DNA from 3 places in the Parapedobacter sp. ISTM3 genome. Region 2 is predicted to be linked to each of the others. Evidence: riboswitches for the same ligand, from Rfam matches in the RefSeq annotation. Region 2 holds a riboswitch; each other region holds the start of a gene.

Region 1 (5,541 bases), on a different contig from region 2:
ACAGCCGATTGGTTCCAAAATGATGTTGACAACTTGATTTTGGCCGTCCCCGTCCCGCCTTCGCAAGGCATACCCGGCAATGAGATAAACACAAATGTCGGCAGGCTAAATAACAAAGGATGGGAATTCACACTAAACACGACGAATATCCACAAGACTAATTTCTCGTGGACTTCTAACCTGAATTTAACCTTCGTCAAAAACGAAATTACGCAGCTGGCCGGCGCACCCCTGGTAAATACATACCACAGAACTGAAGTCGGACGCTCTATCGCTGAATTTTTCGGCTACGAATATTATGGGGTGAATCCGGCAAACGGCTACCCTGTTTTCGTCCAATATTTAGATGGAGTTCGGACGTTGGCCCAAATCCACCCTCAAGATGGATCATGGTCGATATTCCATCCAAACGACCCATCGAACACCTCTCAAACAACGCGCGCCTTAAATGCAGTTGAAGACAAAATCTTTTTAGGCCAGTCAAACCCAACTTGGTATGGTGGATTCAACAATACCCTCAACTACAAAAACTTTGACTTTAGCTTATTCCTGACATTTGCTGGTGGGCACAAGGTCTACAACCTCACCCGTCAATCGACCCTCACCACCCAATCTTACGCAAACAACAGCCGGGAAATGCTCAATGCATGGACACCTGAAAATCCAAACACAGATGTTCCGATCCTGTGGGCCGGACAGACCAACCGCCTTAATCAAGCCGGCCATTTGAACAGCCGCTTCCTTGAAGATGGAAAGTATTTGCGTTTCCAGAACATCTCCTTGGGGTACCGATTGCCCCAAGCGCTGCTAAGTCGGATCAACGTAAACAACGCCCGGATCTATGCCTCGGTACAGAACGCCTTTGTCATCACGGGATATTCAGGTATCGACCCGGAAATTGCAAACAGCGTCACAACAAACAGAGCGCCCAGCCTGGACGACAACGTAAACCCAGTCCCCAGAACATTCACGTTTGGCATCAACTTGAGTTTATAATCAAAAATCTGACACGAAATGAAAAGGATAAACAAGACATTAATACTATTGAGCGGATTGGTCTTTGCCACATCTTCCTGCAAGGATAGTTTTACGGAATTAGGCCCCTATAATCGACTATCCGAAGCAGCAATATTTGACACACCTGAAAACGTCGAATTGGCAGCAAACGGAGTATACAGCCAAGCAGCCATTGGCACCTATAACGGTGGCGCCGGACGGGGATATCCATTTGGAGCGGCATCTATCCAGCAGGCTGAGGTTCGAGGTGAAGATGTGGTGAATCTGGAGCAGTTTTACCAAATCACCTATGAGGCTACCTACTCAACGACCTCGGCAAACAACACCAACCATTGGGATCAGCTCTACAACCTTATTAACCAGGCGAACCTATTCATAGAAGGTGTGCGCGGAGCGGAATCCGCAGGAATCATCACCCCGGAAGCGGCTAATATTTATGAAGGCGAGGCTCGGTTCTTAAGAGCTTTATCACATCACGAACTGCTGTTGCACTTCAGCCTGCCTTATGCCGAGGGGGCGAATGCCGGTGCCTATGGTGTGCCCTACCGTGATTTTGGCATTAATTCCACGGAGACAGTTGAACGGGCGAGCACGGTAGACCGCGGCACGGTTGCCGGCACCTATGAAAAGATCCTTGCCGACCTTGATTATGCAGAAAGTGTGCTACCCGCAAACAGCCCCATCAACAGAGCAGGAAAGGGTGCCGCAATCGGCTTAAAAACAAGAATCAAACTGCATCTTGGCGATTGGGCAGGTGTAATTGCCGAAGGAACTAAATTGGGCACCGATGCCACCGGCGGTACGTTTACCAGCCCGATAGGTAGCTACTCGCTGACAGTAAGTCCTGACGGACCTTTCACTAATTACTCAAACAACACCGAATCCATATTCTCAATTGCTAACGGACAAAATTCAAACCCAGGCACCAATGGCTCACTCGCCCGCATGCTGGGTCCCGCAGGACCTGGTGGCCGCGGATTGGTATCAACCAGTCCTAACCTATATAATGCATCGTTTTGGGTAGCAGGTGATTTACGCCGTGAGCTGCTCCAGGTACAAGACGAGACAGGGACGTACCGTCATTTCTTTACCAAGAAATACACAGACTACACCACCCAATCCGATTGGGCTCCAATCCTTCGATATGCAGAGGTATTACTGAATGTCTCGGAAGCGTATGCCAGAACGGGCAATACGGGGCAGGCACTGTTGCTGCTCAATGCTGTCCGTGATCGCTCCGTGCCAGCCGATGCGCGTTTTACATCAGCTCCTACTGACTTAATCCAGGCGATTCTAAACGAAAGACGTATCGAATTTGCCGCAGAAGGACGCCGCTGGCCAGACATCCACCGATTGGTGCTGGACCCTGATTACAGCACCGGAGGTATTCCAGCGAAGATTAAATCGGGCGCTTGGGGCGGTGTATTTCAAAACGACGGATCGGATTACGGGGTCGGAAAACCCGCTATCGCCGCAGAGATTCCAGCCATTCCATATAGCGACTACCGCTTCCTATGGCCGATCAATAACACGGAAGTCACAACAAATCCAATTCTGGCTAATCAGCAAAACCCTAATTATTAACACCCGTTAAATAACTTCTTATGCGGGGATCATTTCGAAACCCGTTAGACCGGAGAGGCTTTAGTTATAAGGCCTCTTTTTTTGTTTTTAATAATCGCTTTACTTCTGCTGCAAGCATTGTCGCCGCAAATAAATATTTCACATAAAATCTATAAACTTAATAGTTTTTATTTTTACTTTTGCTCCGCCGAGTTCTTTTTGTTTGTGCTTATCAAGAAAGACCGAGGGAAAGGCCCTGTGACGTCTTAGCAACCTGAAGCTACATTAAGGTGCTAAATCCTGCCTTGGGCGCTGCCAAAGGTGTAGATAAGTGAAATGCTTGCTATGTACGCGATGCCAAGCATCCAATTATCTCAGCTACTTGAAGACACTTACTTGATTATCAAAACGAGGATGAGCCACGACGGGACCGGCAATGATGAAAACGTAGTTATCACAAAACTAACATAGCGACAGACATGATTAAAAAACAAACATTTATCGTACTCATACTACTTCCCTTCGCCCTATTTGGTCAAAACACGACGGATATCCCGTTAAGTTATTTAGACCGTTCGTTCCAAACTTACGACCAAATCCAAAAAGCTATCTGGTCAACCCCTGAATTGGGCTTTCTGGAAAAGGAAAGTTCAGGAATCCTCCAAAATCATCTTGAAGAACAGGGTTTTGCCGTAGAGGCCGGATTAGCGGGAATGCCCACGTCATTCATCGCCACTTATGGCAGTGGCAGTCCTGTCATCGGCATCTTAGCCGAGTTTGATGCATTGCCGGGGATATCCCAGGATACCGTACCTTACCGCAAGCCGATAACTGAAGGCGGAAACGGCCATGCCTGTGGACACAACGTATTTGGCACCGCCTCGGTAGCGGGGGCCGTCGCCATCAAGGAATGGCTGGCAAGCACCGGCCACCAGGGTACCATAAAAGTATTTGGCACCCCAGCAGAAGAAGGCGGCGGCGGGAAAGTTTATCTGGTGCGGGATGGTTTCTTCAAGGGAATCGATGTCGTATTGGATTGGCACCCTGCCACGAGAAATGCCGTGAACGTAGCTACGGGTACGGCTATCCAAATGGTTGATTATACCTTCCACGGCAAGGCGGCACACGCGGCAGCCAGTCCCGATAAAGGGCGCTCCGCGTTAGATGGCGTGGAAGCCCTTAACTACATGGTCAACCTGCTCCGCGAGCATATTCCGTCAGAGTCACGTATCCATTATGTCATTACTAACGGAGGCGAGGCACCCAACGTAGTACCCGAAGTCGCTAAGGTATCCTATTACATCCGCCATCCTAAGCGGGAGGTACTGCAAGACCTCGTCAGTTGGGTAAACGAAGCTGCCGAAGGGGCTGCCAAAGGCACCCAAACCACGGTAAGCAGCGAAATTATTGCAGGATTCTACGAGAAACTGCCTAATCGACGACTAGCGGCAATCGTGCAAAAAAATCTTGAAACAGTGGGCGGCATTCACTATGACAGCCGGGAGCGGGCTTTCGCCGAAGCTATCGTGAAAGATTTGGGCCTTAACAGCGCTGCGTTGGATGACGTTGCGAAAGTCCAGCCGCTGGAGGAAGAAAAACCGTCACAGGGAGGTGGTTCGTCAGACGTCGGTGACGTAAGCTGGAACGTACCAACCGTATCATTTGGAACCGCTACCTTCGTACCTGGAAGTGCTGGCCACAGCTGGCAGAATGTGGCGTCCGGCGGAACCACCATCGGCACCAAGTCGCTCATCAATACCGCAAAGGTCTTTGCCCTCACAGCTATAGACCTTTATACCAAGCCAACGTTGATCAATGAAGTAAAAGAAGAGTTCGAATCCCGCAGGGGTGCCAACTTCCGCTATGAGTCATTACTTGGCGACCGCGCCCCAGCACTGGATTATCGTTTAAAAAACAACTAACGAAATATGAAAACAAGAATAACATTAAGCATACTCTCAACACTTTTGCTCAGTGCTGTATATGCCCAGCAAGCCAAACCGCTACAGCTTAAGGGTACCGTAAAGGACATGCAAACCGGCACGATATACCTACAGCGGTTTGATAATAAGATTTTCCACACCATTGATTCAGCGGCACTTCAAAACGGTGCATTCAGCTTCGCCACAAGCGTGCAGTTGCCTGAACTGTACGGACTCACGCTTGAAAAAGACAAGACGCCGTTTTATATTTTCCTGGAAGAGGGGCCGATAACGGTAGCGTTCGACGGCGGTGAATCCTATCGCAATACCGTGGTGTCCGGCTCTAAATCGCATGACCGTTTTGTGGATTACAGCAGCCGCCAGCGGAATATACAAATTGCCGATTTCATCAAGGAAGACCCTGCCTCGATCACCTCCGCGTATGTTCTATACCGTTACTTTGCCTACAGGCTGAGCCCTTCAGAAATCAGGGATTATGTAAGCCAACTCGCTCCGTCACTACAGCATACCCAGTACGCAACCGTATTACTCGGGCTCGCCAATACGCTGGAAACCGTATTACCAGGTAATAAAGCCCCTGACTTTACTTCAAACGCACCGGACGGACGCACCATTCGCTTTTTTGACCACCTCGGTAAAGGGTACGTACTGCTGGATTTCTGGGCTGCATGGTGCGGCCCCTGCCGCAGGGAGAACCCCAATGTCGTGGCCGCCTACCAACGGTACAAGGATAAGGGCTTCACTGTCTTCGGCGTCTCACTCGACAAGACAAAAGAGGCCTGGCTAAAAGCAATCGAAGCCGATAAGCTTACCTGGCCGCATGTTTCCGACCTGACATTTTGGGAAAGTGAAGCTGCGGCTATTTATGGAGTACGGGCCATCCCGGCGAATTTTCTGATTGGACCAGATGGGACTATCGTCGCGCGGAATCTCCGGGGGGAAGAACTGCAGAAAAAATTACAGGAATTGCTAGGCGAATAAGCTAAAAAACGCAAAAAGGCAGCCGCAAGGAGGGACG
Region 2 (5,541 bases):
CGCCAAAAGAAGATTTCCGAGATGAAGACGGATTTCATCAACAACATGACGCACGAGTTTAAAACCCCCGTGGCGACCATCATGATTGCCAGCGAATCCCTGCGCGATCCCGAGATAGCATCTGATCAGACGCGGGCTGCCCGTCTCGCTAATATCATATACGACGAAAATGTGCGCTTAGGCAACCATATCGAACGGGTGCTTAACATCGCGCGCCTGGAAAAAGGAAACCTCAAATTGGAACTTCGCGATGTAGATGTTAATGACCTTGCGCAAGCCGTGGTGGATAGCATGGAGCTGCAATTGCTCAAAAACGACGCCAATGTGCACATGCATCTTGATGCAACAGATGCTACTGTCGTGGGAGACGAATTACATTTATCCAACGTGTTTTTCAATTTGATCGATAACGCGATTAAGTACAGCAAAGAAAAGCCCGACATCACCATTAAAACAAGAAATGCCGGCAGCCACATACACATTACCGTGGCCGATAAGGGCATCGGAATGAACCGTGACCAGCTTTCCAAGATTTTCGATCAGTTTTACCGCATACCCACCGGAAACCGTCACGACGTAAAAGGATTCGGTTTGGGGTTAAGCTACGTAAGTGACATTGTAAAACGATTTGGCGGCAAAGTGCAGGTAAAAAGCGAGAAGGACAAAGGAACTGCGTTTGAAATCATGCTGCCGCTCAAAGGATAGGGAGACTATTATGCAAAAAATTCTATTAGCAGAGGACGACCCCAATTTGGGCGACATCTTAAAGGACTACCTGGAACTGAAAGGAAAGTTTGACGTCACACTCTGCAAAGACGGCGACGAAGCCCTTCGCCAATTCAATAAAGAGAAATTTGACCTCTGCATCCTCGATGTGATGATGCCCCGTAAAGACGGCTTTACCTTGGGCAAAGAAATCCGGAAAGCCAACGCGGACATTCCCATTATCTTTGCCACGGCAAAAGGGATGATGGAAGACAAGACCGAAGCATTTGGCCTGGGGGGTGATGACTACATTACCAAGCCCTTCCGCGTGGAAGAGCTTTTGCTCCGTATCAACGCCTTGCTTAAGCGGGCATCCCGCGAAAAGCAAGGGGAGGAGGAACTCCCGGACAAATTCCAAATCGGGAATTACCACTTCGATTATGTCGCCCAGCAAATCAGCAGCAATGGCTATCAGCAGAAACTATCCACCAAGGAGGCTGAGTTGTTGCGCCTACTTTGCATCAAAAAGAACGATGTGCTTACCCGGGAGGAAGCCCTGCTAAAAATCTGGCACGACGACAACTATTTCAATGGCCGTAGCATGGACGTCTTTTTGAGCAAACTGCGCAAATACCTGCGCGATGATCCCAAGGTGGAAATCGTGAATGTGCATGGCAAGGGTTATAAGCTGTTGGTCAGTTAATCAGGCTGGGATAAGCGCCTTCTACAAGTTTGCTCGTTTCCGCATGACGGATGGATGGGCGCCGCGCCTGCGAATTATTTTTTGCGCATTTCAAATTTTATGCCGATATTAGCGGCCGCTTATGGAGAAAGGCAGAGGGAATGGACCCTGTGAAGCCTTAGCAACCTGTCACCAGACAAGGTGCTAAATTCTACCCCGGGTAATCGGGGAAAAATAAGCAGACACAACTCACCTTGTGCCCTCTCCCCTAAAGCAATATAAAAACGTAGGATCGCCGATTCCGAAGTAGGAGAGGCGGTAGCTGATTTGTATATTTAAATAGTTATCATACACATTGTCATGTTAAAAACCAACAATTTGGGTTACCCCCGCATCGGCGCCCTAAGGGAACTGAAGAAGGCTAACGAAGCCTATTGGGCAAAAAAAATAGGCCAGCAAGAGCTATTGGATGCTGCACGCGCTATACGCGAAAGCAATTGGAAGACCCAGCAGGATGCGGGTATTGACCTCATCCCGTCAAATGATTTCTCTTTCTATGATCAGGTGTTGGACCTCTCGCTGACCGTGGGCGCTATCCCTGCTCGTTACCAGGGCTTTCCGTTAGCAGGAGCATCTTCATACAACCTCGATTTGTATTTTGCCATGGCCCGCGGTTTCCAGCAGGACGGCCTGGATGTGACCGCCATGGAAATGACCAAATGGTTTGATACCAACTACCATTACATTGTTCCTGAATTTGTAAAAGACCAGCAGTTTCGCCTTACTTCGGAAAAGATCGTCAACGAGTTTAACGAAGCCAAGCAGTTAGGTATTGTCACCAAACCGGTATTGTTGGGTCCTATCACTTACTTGCTTTTAGGCAAGGAAAAAGAAGCCGGCTTCAACCGCTTGGATTTGATAGATCGCCTATTGCCTGTTTATGAAGAAATCCTCGGCAAACTGGCTCAAGCCGGAGCCCTGTGGATACAATTTGATGAACCGTTTTTGGCGCTGGATATCGACGACAAGACCCGGGCGCTCTATCAAACCGTCTATGATCGCCTCTCGGCCGCCGCTAATGGCATCAAGCTGTTGGTCGCCACTTATTTCGAGGCGCTGCAGGAAAATGCGCAAACGGCGCTGCGCCTGCCGGTGCAGGCGCTGCATGTCGATCTTGTACGCGGCGAAAAACAGTTGGACGAACTGTTACCTGCCGTGCCTGCCAACCTTATTCTTTCTTTGGGCGTGGTGGATGGCCGCAATATCTGGAAAAATGACTACGAAGCGTCTCTCCGGAAGATTAAACAGGCCGTGGACACATTAGGTGCAGACCGCGTTTGGGTAGCGCCGTCAAGCTCCTTACTGCATGTTCCGTTTGACCTGGATTTAGAAGACAATGAACAATCGTTGCCCGCGGAGGTCAAAAACTGGCTGGCCTTTGCCAAACAAAAGCTGGCAGAGGTAAAAGATTTGGCCGTCCTGGCAACTGGCAACGTTGACGCGGCGACATTAACCCGTTTCGAAGCCAACAGGGCTGCACAGCAAAGCCGGCGTACGTCAACGTTGATTCACCGCGAGGAGGTGAAGGCCCGTGTAAAAAGCATTACCGATGCCGACGCACAACGGACAAGTCCGTTCGCCGAACGCAAAGCAAAGCAACTCGCAAAATTCAACCTGCCGGCCTTTGCCACCACCACCATCGGCTCGTTCCCACAGACACGGGACGTCCGCAAGTGGCGGGCCGACCTGAAGAAGGGCGCCATCACGCAAGAGGAATATGATAAACTCATCGCCGAAGAAACCGAGCGGACCATCCGTCTGCAAGAAGAATTGGATATCGATGTGCTGGTGCATGGCGAATTCGAACGCAACGACATGGTGGAGTACTTCGGCGAGCAGCTCTCCGGTTATGCGTTCACCAAAAATGGGTGGGTGCAATCGTACGGTTCACGCTGCGTGAAGCCCCCCATCATCTATGGCGACGTAAGCCGCCCCGCAGATATGACCGTGCGCTGGTCTGCATATGCGCAATCGCTCACCGAACGCCCCGTGAAGGGCATGCTCACCGGACCGGTAACGATCCTGCAGTGGTCGTTCGTGCGCAATGACCAGCCGCGTTCAGAGACCACCTACCAGATTGCGCTCGCCATCCTGGATGAAGTACAGGCACTGGAAAAAGCCGGCATCAAGATCATCCAAATTGACGAGCCTGCCATCCGCGAAGGACTCCCGCTGCGTAAGGCCGACCATAAAGGATACCTTGACTGGGCGGTACGTGCGTTTCGCGTCTCCTCATCCAATGTGGAAGACGACACGCAAATCCATACGCATATGTGCTATTCAGAGTTTAATGACATCATTGAGCACATCGCGGCGATGGATGCTGATGTCATCACCATCGAAACGTCCCGCTCACAAATGGAATTGTTGGATGCCTTTGCTGACTTCAATTACCCGAATGACATTGGCCCCGGCGTTTATGACATCCATTCACCTCGTGTACCGAGCAAGGAGGAGATCGTAGCCCTGCTTGAAAAAGCAAAGGCCGTCATTCCTGCGGAGCAACTATGGGTTAATCCGGACTGCGGCCTAAAGACCCGTGCCTGGCCTGAAACCAAGGCGGCTTTGGAAGCCATGGTAGAAGCGGCCAAAACGTTGCGCGGCGTAACAGAAACGGTGTAAGTGCCTTTACGCGACAAATTTTCGCTGACTCCGGCTGCCAATAGCGGCAGCCGGACTTTTTTAACCCCCCTAAAGGCCATCGGCCATGGCCGACCCATCACCAAAAAACACTATCTTTGCCCGTATGCGGTTTGACATTATTACGGTGCTACCCCAGCTGTTGGATAGTCCTTTTGCACATTCCATCTTACAGCGTGCGCAAAAAAAGGGACTTTGCGAAATCGTTGTGCACAACCTGCGCGATTACGCCGATAATAAGCATAAAAGCGTGGACGACTACCCGTACGGGGGCGGCAGCGGCATGGTGATGCAAGTGGCCCCTTTTGCCGCTTGTATCGAGCAACTGCAAGCCCAGCGCAGCTATGATGAGATCATCTTCATGACACCTGACGGCGACACGCTCAACCAGACTATCGCCAACCACCTGTCAACCAAAGCCAACCTTATCATCCTTTGTGGGCATTATAAGGGCATTGACCAACGCATACGCGACATCTATGTGACCCGTGAACTTTCGATCGGCGACTATGTCCTCTCCGGCGGAGAGCTGCCTGCGGCGGTCTTGGTTGATGCTGTTGTACGTCTGCTCCCGGGCGTGCTATCGGATGAAACATCAGCGCTTTCGGATTCGTTCCAAGGTGGCTTATTGGACGCTCCGGTGTATACCCGGCCGGCCGACTGGAATGGGCACAAAGTTCCCGATGTATTGCTCAGTGGCAATCAGGCCGCCATCAACCAATGGCGGGACGAACAGGCCATCGCCCGGACCAAATCCCGAAGGCCGGATCTGTTGGATGACTGATTTTTTTCATTTTTACCACAAAAAATTTGTTTGGCGTTTTTTTTTTATATTTTTGCTACACTATGTTAATGAACAAGTTCCGCATCGCATTATGGTGGCGGCTCGATGGAAATAACGTCGGGCAGGCTGGGACGGTTACATGTGGTTAATCACGGCTCAAGATTTAAACATATATGCCCCGACGTTTTAAAAATCCGTCGGGTTTTTTTTGTTGTCTATTAAAAGGAAATTATGGCTTATCGATTTAAAACCAACTACAAACACTTGCTGGCGGATACCACCACGCCGGTAAGCACTTACCTCAGGCTGCGTGACGTGTTTCCAAACAGCCTGTTGCTTGAAAGCTCAGAATACCATAGCCGGGAAAACAACATGAGCTATATTTGTTGCCAGCCAATAGCAGGTATTAAACTGGATAAGGAGTTTCTCGAAATCCAGTACCCCGGCAGCCCGGTGGAAAGGAAGCCTGCTGCTGCCATCAACCTTCGTGAAGAAGTTTCCCTGTTCAGGCAAGCGTTTGAAGAAACACGCGTATTGGATGCTAATGTCATTTCCAATGGCCTGTTTGGCTTCTTTACGTTTGATACGGTAGCTCACTTTGAGGATATCGAATTGAAAAGCCCGATCGATCCCAACCGCAATATTCCTTACTTGCAATACCATGTCTATC
Region 3 (5,541 bases), on a different contig from region 2:
GCGCTTTCTTATGATCGGAAAAGCAACCTTATTATAAAATAAGCAATAGAAAAAAAGCAAGTCCAACAAATCTGCATAAAATGTTATTTTTATTTCCACTTTTAGTAAAAAAATAATGAAATGTCATTTTTTTTTTCGAATATTGGAGCAGAAAACAAAAAAACAACAAAGCGTATCAAACAAATAAACACAAATTAAATGTCAGGTTTGAGATTCAAGGCAGTTGAAACTGCCATATCCCGGTTAAACAACAACAAAATCTACGAAACGATTAAACCTTCTTCCTATTACTGCAAAAATGTTTTTACAACGGCGAAGATGAAGGAATATCTTCCTAAGAATGCCTATGCCGAGTTGGTAGAAACTATTGACGAAGGAAAAGCCATTAGCCTTGACCTCGCCGAGCACATTTCTCAGGCAATGAAAAGCTGGGCTATCAGCAATGGTGTAACACATTATACCCATTGGTTCCAGCCACTTACGGGCGCAACTGCCGAAAAACATGATGCGTTTTTCGAACCGCTTCCGGATGGTTCGGCTATCGACAAATTTACAGCAAGTGCTTTGGTACAACAAGAACCAGATGCTTCCAGTTTTCCAAGCGGTGGTATTCGTAATACATTCGAGGCAAGGGGCTATACAGGCTGGGATCCCTCTTCTCCCGCATTTATTTATGAAACTGGGGGCGGCAAAACACTTTGCATTCCTACCATCTTCGTATCGTATACCGGTGAGGCCTTGGATTACAAGGCACCGTTATTAAAAGCAGTCAATGCTTTGGATAAGGCGGCGGTGGACGTTGCCAATTTCTTCGATAAGTCCATAACCAAAGTCAATGCCTCCTTAGGGGTAGAGCAAGAGTATTTTCTCGTAGATTTGGCGTTGTTCAATGCCCGACCCGACTTACAACTTACTGGGCGCACGTTGTTTGGCCATATGTCTGCTAAAGGTCAGCAATTGGAGGATCATTACTTCGGTGCCATTCCTGAGCGGGTATTGGCCTTCATGGTGGATCTGGAGCAAGAAGCACTCAAATTGGGTATTCCGCTGAAGACCCGGCACAACGAAGTAGCCCCTTCACAGTTTGAATGTGCACCGATGTTTGAGGAAATCAACCTAGCTATTGATCACAACCAGCTATTACTCAATGTCATGGAGCAAGTAGCCCTACGGCATAAATTCAAGGTGTTGATCCACGAAAAACCTTATGCCGACATCAACGGCTCAGGCAAGCACAACAACTGGTCAATGATTACCAACACTGGGGTAAACCTGCTTTCTCCCGGCAAGACACCGAAAAACAATTTGATGTTCCTTTCGTTTTTCGTCAATGTCATCAAAGCGGTACATGACAATGCAGACCTCCTGCGCGCATCCATCGCAAGTGCCGCCAATGACCATCGCTTGGGTGCTAACGAGGCCCCACCTGCCATTATTTCCATCTTCCTTGGCAGCCAACTAAATGCTGTGCTTGACGAAGTAGAAACCGCAAGGGTAGCAAAGAAAGTCAAAAACGAAACGTTACTTTGGCATGGTATTCCCAAAATTCCTGAGCTGCAATTAGACAATACCGATCGGAATCGAACGTCGCCATTTGCGTTTACGGGAAACAAATTTGAGTTCAGGGCAGTCGGTTCGTCGGCAAACAGTGCCAGCCCGATGACCGTCCTCAGTGCTATCGTAGCAAACCAATTAATCGAATTCAAGTCGGAAGTTGACAAGCAAATCAAAAAAGGCACGAAGAAAGATTTGGCGCTGCTTAACGTTGTACGCAAATACATCAAAGAATCCAAAGCTATTCGTTTCGAAGGCAACGGATACAGCAAAGAATGGGAAGAAGAAGCGCATAAGCGGGGCCTTTCCAACATTAAGACGACGCCAAAAGCACTGGACGTTTACGTTAGCGAGAAATCACTCGAACTTTTTGAAAAACTTGGCGTACTAAGTAAGCGGGAGAGCAAGGCTCGCCACGAGATCTTACTGGAAAACTATTATAAGAAGATCCAGATTGAGGCACGGGTATATGGTGAAATTGTAAACAGTCTTATCGCTCCGGCCGCTTTTAACTATCAGAATGATCTGATAACCAATGTCAAAGGGCTAAAAGACATCGGATTAAAAGCGGATACTTATAATGCTCAAGTAGAGCTTATTGAGCGTATATCCACGCATGTCAATACCATTATTGCTGAAGCTGAGGCCATGCGCCAAGAACGCAAAAAAGCCAATGTATTGGAAGACACACGCGAAAAGGCCATAGCTTATGATGAAAATGTAAAACCTTATTTTGACAAAATCAGGTATCACATCAATAAACTTGAGCAGATAATTGACGACCGCAAGTGGCCATTGCCAAAACTGCGGGAGCTCCTTTTCGTAAGATAACTTACCTCCCTCTAAACTTAAATTTAGTGGCCCTCCGATTGAGGGCCACTTTTTTTCTTATCAAACTTTTTCTTGATGTAGTCGACCAGTGACCTGTCATCTCCTTCTTCCATATCGCTCAACTCCAGTTCCAGGGCTTTATTGCTGACCTGAATCTCAAGCAACGAAATAATGAGCGATATAGCAAAAAAAAGCAGGCTCAGCGCAAAGGTCAGCTCTGAGAAGTAGTTGTTTTCAATATAAATGCAGTACATGCAAACGATGCAGGCGACGAAGCTCAATACACCCATGGCCTGCATTTGCTTAATCAACTTCAACCGATACCGAAGATTCTGAATCTGTCCATGCAAAACACCGCTTTTATTGTGTTCAAGATATTTTGCATGCAGGCTGCGGACCAACGCAGCTAACGCCAAAAACCGATTGGTGTAAGCCAACATAATTAAACTGATTGCCGGAAATAGCAGCGCTGCTGTATTAAATGTAATATTCATTGGTACAAAAAAATCAAAAATACTTTGCACATACAAATCGCACAACCTATATTTGCACTCGATGTGTGCATGCACACACAAATCAATTCCTCTTCAAAAGGTCTTGGTTTATAAAGAAGTGGCGAGAGACTGGCTCAATGACCCACTGGCAACCATCTGAAGCGACGGAAAAGGTGCCAAATCCTGTCCCAACCAACATTGTTGTTGGGAGCATATAAATAAAAAGACAATGAACATGTATCCAACAAGCAGCAATCGTTATCCAGCCAATTGGGAATCTGGGCATCAGACCGCCTCCCTTACCGTCATTCAAGCCATCCGAATGTGCAGCGGAACGATGTGTACATGCTGCTAATCCCGTACACGCAATAGGTATACAAGTTGCTGGCTAGCGCCCGCAGCGATACTGGTGTACCGTAGCGCATGCATCCTTTGTAATATCAGATTAATCCACAAATAAAAACAGCAGATTATGGCTAATGAAAATCTAAAATTTGAGACCTTGCAAGTACACGCTGGCCAAGAAATCGACCCCACTACGGGTTCGCGTGCGGTACCCATCTATCAAACCACGTCGTATGTATTCAATAGTGCGGCACACGGCGCGAATCTATTTGCCCTGAAAGAATTTGGCAACATATACACACGGATTATGAACCCAACCACTGATGTGTTTGAAAAGCGCATCGCTGCGTTGGAAGGCGGAGTGGCCGCATTGGCTGTTGCGTCAGGACAAGCCGCTCAATTCATCGCATTGACCAACATATTAGAAAACGGTGATAATTTTGTCAGCGGCGCAAACCTATATGGTGGCACATTCAATCAGTTCAAGGTATCCTTCAAACGATTAGGCATAGAAGCACGATTTGCAAAAGACGACGCTCCAGAGAATATCGAGGCGCTCATCGATGACAATACCAAAGCGATTTATGTAGAAACGATCGGCAATCCGAGCTACAGCATTCCAGACTTTGAGCGGATTTCGAGTATCGCGCAAAAATACGATTTACCACTCATTGTAGATAACACATTCGGCGCAGCCGGCTACCTTTTCAAACCATTGGAACATGGTGCACATGTTGTGGTTGAGTCGGCCACTAAATGGATTGGCGGCCATGGCAACAGCATCGGCGGCGTAATTGTTGATGGAGGAAACTACAACTGGGGAAATGGCAAATACAAGCAATTCAGCGAGCCGTCTGAAGGCTACCATGGCTTGGTATTCAGTGACGTGTTCGGCGTGGGCGGCCCATTCGGGAATATTCAATTTGCTATTCGTGCACGTGTGGAAGGGCTTCGGGATTATGGCCCCGCGCTGTCGCCGTTCAATGCCTTTCTGTTATTACAAGGCCTGGAAACACTTTCGCTACGCGTACAACGCCACGTAGACAACGCCCTTGAAGTAGCCAAATGGCTTGAAAGCCACCCACAGGTTGAGCGGGTAAGCTATCCGGGCTTAAAAAATCATCCACACCATAACAACGCCCAAAAGTATCTAAAAAATGGTTTCGGCAGCGTATTGTCATTTATCATCAAAGGAGGTGCGGATAAGGCCAATGCATTCATCGATGCCCTGCAATTGATAAGCCATCTGGCAAATGTTGGCGATGCGAAAACATTAATCATACACCCTGCAGCCACCACACATCAGCAATTGAGTGAAGCTGACCAGCTGAACGCCGGCGTATTTCCTGGTTTACTCCGTATTTCTGTGGGTATCGAACACATTGACGATATCAAAGCCGATCTGCAACAGGCATTTGATAAGATTAGGTAACCCCGATCACTAAGCAGCAAACAAACACAATGCATGTTACATATATTGACAAATTCCAGAACATTTAACTTGAAAGTGGAGCGCACGTTGCCACGTTAGCTGAGCCAGACATTAAATAACGTAACAGTAAACATGAACAACAAACTTACCTTGGGGATTTTCGGTTTTGGTGTAGTGGGGCAAGGGCTGCACGATATCATCAAAACCAAAAATCTCAACCTTGCAATCAAACGATTCGTCATCAAACACCCTGAAAAGAAACGCACATTACCCGCCGAACTGTTTACCACCGATGCCAACGCCGTGCTGGACGACCCGGAAATCAATACTGTTGTAGAGCTTATCGACGATGCGGAGGCTGCCTTCGATATCGTGTCCAGCGCCCTCCGGTCGGGGAAAAACGTCGTTTCTGCCAATAAAAAAATGATCGCAACCCACTTAGCTGATTTGATAGCCATCCAGCAGGAGTATGGCACAAGTTTGCTATATGAAGGGGCGGTATGCGGAAGCATTCCCATTATCAGGAACCTCGAAGAGTACTATGACAATGAACTGCTCCATGCAGTGACGGGTATCTTCAATGGTTCATCCAACTATATTTTATCTAAAATATTTAACGAAAATCTGGCATATGCTACGGCGTTGAAACAAGCTCAGGACCTCGGTTTTGCAGAGACTGATCCTACATTGGACGTCGGTGGGTACGATCCAAAATTTAAGCTGGCTATTGTAGCATCGCATGCTTACGGCCTTTATATCGCCCCGGAAGCGATTTTGAATATCGGAATAGACAAGCTTAGCGCATCCGATATCCAATTCGCCAAAGAAAAGAATTTCAAAATCAAATTGGTCCCTACAGCGCGGGAAATCAATGATAAATCTGTC

What was found. A riboswitch is a leader RNA that binds a small molecule or an ion and turns the genes downstream of it on or off. The one in region 2 is predicted to bind S-adenosylmethionine.
Region 1: it holds a riboswitch for S-adenosylmethionine, as region 2 does, so the genes downstream of both, JHJ32_RS01000 (amidohydrolase) here and metE (5-methyltetrahydropteroyltriglutamate--homocysteine S-methyltransferase) in region 2, are expected to answer to the same signal.
Region 3: it holds a riboswitch for S-adenosylmethionine, as region 2 does, so the genes downstream of both, JHJ32_RS17170 (O-acetylhomoserine aminocarboxypropyltransferase/cysteine synthase family protein) here and metE (5-methyltetrahydropteroyltriglutamate--homocysteine S-methyltransferase) in region 2, are expected to answer to the same signal.

Annotation. Positions count from the first base shown of each region.
Region 1 is NZ_JAENGN010000001.1:232,897-238,437, reverse strand. Features, by position in the region: gene JHJ32_RS01010 (TonB-dependent receptor) at 1-996, shown strand, start outside; gene JHJ32_RS01005 (RagB/SusD family nutrient uptake outer membrane protein) at 1,015-2,601, shown strand; SAM riboswitch class I at 2,807-2,914, shown strand; gene JHJ32_RS01000 (amidohydrolase) at 3,060-4,502, shown strand; gene JHJ32_RS00995 (TlpA disulfide reductase family protein) at 4,509-5,504, shown strand.
Region 2 is NZ_JAENGN010000007.1:125,799-131,339, forward strand. Features, by position in the region: gene JHJ32_RS11520 (sensor histidine kinase KdpD) at 1-705, shown strand, start outside; gene JHJ32_RS11525 (response regulator transcription factor) at 716-1,408, shown strand; SAM riboswitch class I at 1,525-1,628, shown strand; gene metE (5-methyltetrahydropteroyltriglutamate--homocysteine S-methyltransferase) at 1,748-4,069, shown strand; gene trmD (tRNA (guanosine(37)-N1)-methyltransferase TrmD) at 4,194-4,871, shown strand; gene JHJ32_RS11540 (anthranilate synthase component I family protein) at 5,103-5,541, shown strand, end outside.
Region 3 is NZ_JAENGN010000014.1:81,563-87,103, forward strand. Features, by position in the region: gene JHJ32_RS17160 (glutamine synthetase III) at 199-2,385, shown strand; gene JHJ32_RS17165 (DUF2721 domain-containing protein) at 2,409-2,879, opposite strand; SAM riboswitch class I at 2,985-3,100, shown strand; gene JHJ32_RS17170 (O-acetylhomoserine aminocarboxypropyltransferase/cysteine synthase family protein) at 3,352-4,656, shown strand; gene JHJ32_RS17175 (homoserine dehydrogenase) at 4,789-5,541, shown strand, end outside.